One region of the Bacillus sp. SRI_025 genome, then DNA from elsewhere that is predicted to be linked to it. Evidence: predicted binding sites of a transcription regulator. Region 1 holds the regulator's gene; the other holds the start of a gene.

Region 1 (3,214 bases):
TGAGATAGGTAGCTGTTTAATTTTTTCTTTGTATCAAATGTTTTAGAAAGATAGTTGTATGTCATATCTTTATAGGTAAATGATTTTAATTTGTAATTAGAATGTTCTTTAATTTTGTAGCCTGACATTGCACTCCAAAAGTGTTCTCTTGCATCAAGGGCAATATGTAACGCTTCTTTATTTGTCAAAGCGGCTGATTTCTTGGAAGCGGCCAATGTTGTAGTTTGTAATGAGATCATAAGCATAATAGCAGTTAATAAAACAAATAATTTTTTCAAGGCAATTGCCTCCTTTTCTCAATGAAAACTTCTTATGTTACAAATGTTACAATAATTACAGTGATATTACAAGTATTAAATCTAAATGTTTTTTTATTTCTTTTGTTTCTAATTATATAACGTTTGAGGGAGACAAAAAGTTTTCATTTTTTTATTTTTCTTCTTAATGATTATTTAACCGTTCTAAAGAAGAACGAAACGTCTTTTGGAAAAATTTCTATTTAGACGTTTAACACACTTTTTTATTTATGACATATACTGTCGTGATGAATGTCTAAAGAAAGTGGTGTTTATTATGTATCATCCGTATGAAGGTGTGTGGAATGGGTACTCATATGATAGGCAGATGCAAGGATTTCCATCTGTTGGTATTCCTCAAGGTGGAGGGTTTCCTGGGTTTCCGATCGGAGGAGGTACTTGGCCAGGGCAAGGTTCAGGCGGACAATCTGCACCGCCGGCACCGCCGCAGCATATCATTTCGCAGTATCAACAAGCACTCTCGCAGCCACAGAGTATGCAGTCGCTTATATCTGGGCACGGTGTTGGCGGAGGTCATCAAACTGTACAATTTGCAGCGGGATGTAATAGAAGATGGACAATTGTGTTTTTGAGAAACGGTCAAGTATTTTTAATGTTCGTTCTTTCCTCACAGCCTTTTGGCCGAACAACTGGTTTTATATGGCCGAACTTTACATTTGGTTCCTTCCCAAGTTCAAGTATTCTTGCCTATTCTTGTGCATAAGAAAAAGCCGGTTCTCATCAGCAGCTGATGAAATACCGGCTTTTTTTAATGAATATTTCGAAATACGCCAATCACTTTACCTAGTATACTCACATTCTGTAAAATAATCGGTTCCATTGATGGGTTCTCTGGCTGTAATCTAAAGTGTGTATCTTCTTTATAAAAGCGTTTGACTGTCGCTTCATCTTCCTCTGTCATGGCGACCACAATATCACCATTGTTAGCGGTGCTTTGCTGACGCACGATGACATAGTCCTTGTCCAAAATACCTGCATCAATCATACTTTCTCCCATAATTTCAAGCATAAACACTTGTTCATCTGGTGCTGCAAAAGTCTCTGGAAGGGGGAAGTATTCTTCTACATTTTCAACAGCAGTGATAGGAAGGCCGGCCGTTACTTTTCCGATGACTGGAACGTTCATTACAGCACTCTTTGGAATATTCATTTCCTCTTCATCTAGTACTTCGATCGCTCTCGGTTTTGTCGGGTCTCTTCTAATTAAGCCCTTTGTTTCTAGTCTAGCTAAATGTCCATGGACCGTTGAACTGGATGCTAGACCGACAGCTTCTCCAATTTCACGGACGGATGGGGGATAACCCTTGCTTTTTACTTCATCTTTGATGAATTTCAGGATATCGAGTTGTCTTTTTGATAGCTTCGTCATCTTTTGCACCTCAAAACGTCAATTTTAAAGAAATTATAGCATGTTTTTCCTAACAGTACAAACATAGGTTCGAAAAAAACGTTTGACAGAAACATTTGTTCGTATTTATAATGAGTGACAGAAAGAGCGAACACATATTCTATTAGGAGAGATGACATTATGAGGTTAAAAGAATCTATTATTTTTATTGGGGTATTCTCATTCATCGTTGGCATATTTCTCTCACTTATTGCAGTCACAAGCCATAATGATACAAATCAGTATGTTAAAATAGAGGTTCAATCAGGTGATACTCTTTGGGGGTTAGCTGATCAAGTAAACGACAGCAAATCAATCGACAAAAATGCATTTATTGATTGGGTTACCGAACACAATGATCTTGCTTCAACTGAAATCCAGCCTGGCGACATTCTTGTTATACCCGTCAAAAAAGAGCATCCAGTCGTATATCAGCTTGCAACAGTACAGTAGAAAGGTCGATTTTAGACATGAACGCAATCATTTATGCGAGAGTAAGCACTGTCAAAGAAGAGCAGGAAACCTCGTTGAAAAGACAAGAAGAAGAACTGCTGGCGTTAGCTGCCATGCACAAGATGAATGTGGTCAAAGTCATCAAAGAAAAAGCAAGTGGATATGATTTAGATCGTGATGGTGTGTTTGAAATGCTTGCTGCACTGAAGGAAGAGTCAATCGATGCCGTTTTGATCCAGGATGAAACTCGTCTTGGAAGAGGACAAGCAAAAATTGCACTTCTTCATTGTTTATTTAAAGAGAACGTAAAGGTATACAGCGTGTTTCATAGAGGAGAGCTTGAGCTTTCAGAAGCAGATGAAATGGTCATTGAGATTGTAGGAGTCGTCGAAGAATACCAACGGAAAATTCATAACCTGAAAATCAAGCGGGGAATGAAAAGGGCAGTTGAGCGCGGATATCAGCCTGAACTGAATTTAAGGCAGCAGGACCATGCACCTGGCCGTGAGCGTATTGAAGTGCCGATTTCAGAAATTGTTCGATTAAGAAAAAACAATATGACATTCGCCGAAATTGCCGCAACTCTTCAGGCATTAGGTTTTGACATTTCAAAAGCAACGGTGCATAGAAGGTATCAAGAATATGAAAAAGACCTTACCACCTAAAGCGTGATTTGTTGTCAAAATGATTGATATTTAGTAGTATGTAGAGAAAATGCTTTAAAGGAGTTTGTCATGATTTCTAAAGAACAGCTTGCAAGAATAAATGAGCTTTCAAAAAAGTCGAAAGAGACCGGTTTATCAGACGCTGAAAAAACAGAACAAAAGCAGTTGAGAGAAGAGTATTTGAAAGCTTTTCGTTCTTCTATGAAAAATACACTTAAAACTGTCAAGATCGTTGATCCTGAAGGAAACGATGTCACACCAGAAAAATTAAAAAGAGAAAAAGATCAGAACCTTCATTAAGGCTGTGATTTCTTGAATTTTGAAAAGATGGGAAGATTATTCTCGTCTTTTTTCATATTTGCATAACTTTTTAGGTGATCGATAAACTAAAT
Region 2 (3,214 bases), on a different contig from region 1:
GGCAGCCTCCTTTTTACCAATATACTTCTTTGCAGATATGAGAGATAGATATGTTGTGTGAATTTAAACAAAATTTAAACTTCTTGGGTTTGAATGGAAAGAAGGAGGGGAAACGAGTTGAATAGAGAATGAATGAAAAGAGCTGATCTATTTGACCAGCGAACAAGAAGAGTGGAAGGTGATCTTATGATGAAAGTATTTAAGGTAACATTTCATATGAACAATGGGGAAGTGCTTGATTTCGAGCTCAAACGTCCAGCTACCTATGATGTGTATAAAAAAATTGAAGAAGCCAATCATTGGTTTAAGCTGAATAATGAAATCATTAACCTATTAAACGTCAATAGTATCCATGTAGAAACAGAATAACAGCAAAAAGCCGCTCAAAAGAGAGCGGCTTTCGTTATGCAGAAAAATCATTCCGATTATTAAGCTGCCCGCGGGACAGCCAGTTCTTTTTATACAAATAAGCAATCACTTCAAGCCACAGACGCGGTGCTTTTTTAGGGAAAAAAGGTTTTTGGTAATAAGCATAAGCGGCTTTTAAATCATCCCATTGATGACATGCTTTCGTTTGCGTGAATCTGGCAACGTCAATGACTCTGATCCGTCCTTCTTTTGTTAAGATCAGATTGCGCAGATGGATATCAGAAGGATTCAATCCTTTCTCGCGCGCTTCCTCCAGCGCATCATCGACTTGATTAATCATCTGTTTTTTAATAGGAATTCCTTTTGTAAGGCATTCATAGAATGTGTAGCCTTTAATATATTCCATTAAAATATACTGATCCCCAGACTCATAAATCTCAGGGTAGTAAGACGAACCAGAAAGTTTTTCGTAAATGGCAGCCTCTTTGCGGGCAATATGCTGATAAGAAGGGAAAAAGACTTTTAGTGCCATTTTCTTGCCGTCTTTTTTGTATAAAAAGACATAGGCACTTCTTCCTTTGCCGCACAGTTCAAGCTCTGCTGGTTTATAGGCAAGCTTATGAAAACGTTTCTCTTCATGATACTGAATCGATTCGGCTAATCTTTTGACATCTGACATTGACTTCACCTTCTTTGGTTTCAGTTTATGCGGCTGAAAAACGAATGATGAAAAAACGTGTCACTCGATAAAGCAATGGATTGTATAAAACATAACATTTACGAATGAAGGATACAACGAAAGACTCTTACCATACATTTGAATCATCGATTTGGTTAATGTTTAGAAAAATGGGTCAAACTACATATGTCATGCATCGATCTCATGTTCTAAAGAGGTGTAAATAGTGAAAGTGAAGATGAAATGTTTCGTTACAGGACTTATCATGACAAGTGTGCTTTTTTTCGCTGTAGATATGGAAGGGAAAGAACACTTGCAAAAGCAGTCAAACTCTATCACCGTCCAGCTTGAAAAAGTCTATTTAGACGGCGATGTGAGTATTGAAAGACACCGGGCATCATTAGAAGACAAAGACACATTCTGGGCGCAGTATAAAGGCTGGACGCTGGTAGAACAAAAAGAGGATTTTGCCCTTTTTAGAAAGCAAATTGATGATATCTCTCCATTAAGTAAAGCAAATGGATATATCGGATTATCAGAGGACGGTGTGATTTCTACGTTTCATGGAAGGCCTGACGGCTGGGCGGAGCCTATTCATCTCTTTTTTCAAATTGATACGTCCCGTTTAGAAAGTCATGTGGAAAAACAGCTTGAGCAAGGCATTCCTTTTCGAACAAAGGATGAATTTGAGCATGTGCTTGAAGTCATGAAGCCTTACCGAAATGAAATATCGTTTTAAAGCGTGTAACAGCTTGCTGGTGTGAAGACCGCAAGCTGTTTTTCGTGGTTTCATGATAAAAATGTACTGAGCGAACGTATGTTAACTTTTATTGCGGTTTTCTCCTCGATTTATGTTACAATGAAGAACAGTCAAAGAGGTGAAAACGGTGATAGAGTTTGTAAAAGGGACCATTGATTATGTGTGCCCGCAATATGTTGTCATTGAAAACGGCGGAGTGGGATATCAAGTCTATACCCCAAACCCGTTTATCTATCGAGTAAATAAACAAGAAACGATTTATACGTATCATTACATAAAGGAAGACGCATTTTCGTTATACGGTTTTCAAACACGAGAAGAAAAAGCGCTGTTCACAAAACTGTTAAATGTCACAGGAATAGGGCCAAAGGGTGCACTCGCCATTCTTGCTTCCGGTGATCCAGGCGCTGTCATTTCAGCGATAGAACGTGAAGATGAAGCGTTCCTGATTAAATTCCCTGGTGTGGGCAAAAAAACAGCACGTCAAATCATTCTGGATCTAAAAGGAAAACTTGCAGATGTGGTACCAGAAATGATTGGCAACTTATTTAATCACGAGGACCACATTCAGGTTGAAACGCAGCAAACTGCATTAGATGAAGCGCTTGAAGCCTTGAGTGTCCTTGGATACGGTGATCGTGAAATTAAAAAGGTTCTTCCATTATTAAAAGAAGAAAAGAATCTCACAACCGATCAATATGTGAAAAAAGCTTTACAAAAAATGTTGAAATAGGGTGATGTCTCATGGATGAACGGCTCGTCTCAACTGAAGCAGACAACCATGAATCAGCCATTGAGCAAAGTCTGCGGCCACAGACACTTAGCCAATATATCGGTCAGCAAAAAGTAAAGGATAATCTCAGCGTATTTATTGAAGCTGCCCGCATGAGGCAGGAAACGCTTGATCACGTCCTTTTATATGGACCTCCTGGACTTGGGAAAACAACGCTTGCGTCGATCATTGCCAATGAAATGAATGTTCAGCTGCGTACAACATCAGGACCAGCCATTGAGCGTCCTGGTGATTTGGCGGCCATCTTAACATCTCTTGAGCCAGGTGATGTATTGTTTATTGATGAAATTCACCGCTTGCAGCGCTCAATTGAGGAAGTGCTGTACCCAGCAATGGAGGATTTTTGTTTAGATATTGTCATTGGAAAAGGAGATACAGCACGCTCTGTACGGCTTGATTTACCGCCATTTACGCTTGTAGGTGCAACGACCCGTGTCGGGCTGTTAACAGCGCCGCTTCGTGATAGGTTTGGGGTACATGCAAGATTGGAATACTATGAGCAAAGAGATTTGGCTCACATTGTGGCAAGAACAGCCGAGCTGTTTGAGATTGGGATCGATATTCGCTCTGCCGAAGAGATTGCGAGACGTTCCCGGGGAACACCGAGGGTTGC

Evidence for each region. Region 1 encodes LexA, which represses DNA repair genes until DNA is damaged. Its sites were predicted from a motif close to CGAACATATGTTCG; they were not measured.
Region 2: a site for LexA is predicted at 1,859-1,872, ahead of ruvA (Holliday junction branch migration protein RuvA). Genes of this name have one in related genera too.

What each region holds. Positions count from the first base shown of each region.
Region 1 covers NZ_JBYEGB010000004.1:324,272-327,485, forward strand. Annotated here, with positions in the region: gene AC20OE_RS13910 (IseA DL-endopeptidase inhibitor family protein) at 1-278, opposite strand, end outside; gene AC20OE_RS13915 (hypothetical protein) at 574-1,020, shown strand; gene lexA (transcriptional repressor LexA) at 1,066-1,686, opposite strand; gene yneA (cell division suppressor protein YneA) at 1,846-2,157, shown strand; gene AC20OE_RS13930 (YneB family resolvase-like protein) at 2,175-2,822, shown strand; gene AC20OE_RS13935 (DUF896 domain-containing protein) at 2,892-3,122, shown strand.
Region 2 covers NZ_JBYEGB010000002.1:342,155-345,368, forward strand. Annotated here, with positions in the region: gene AC20OE_RS06605 (hypothetical protein) at 187-369, shown strand; gene AC20OE_RS06610 (serine/threonine protein kinase) at 404-1,048, opposite strand; gene AC20OE_RS06615 (intercompartmental signaling factor BofC) at 1,287-1,787, shown strand; gene ruvA (Holliday junction branch migration protein RuvA) at 1,936-2,541, shown strand; gene ruvB (Holliday junction branch migration DNA helicase RuvB) at 2,553-3,214, shown strand, end outside.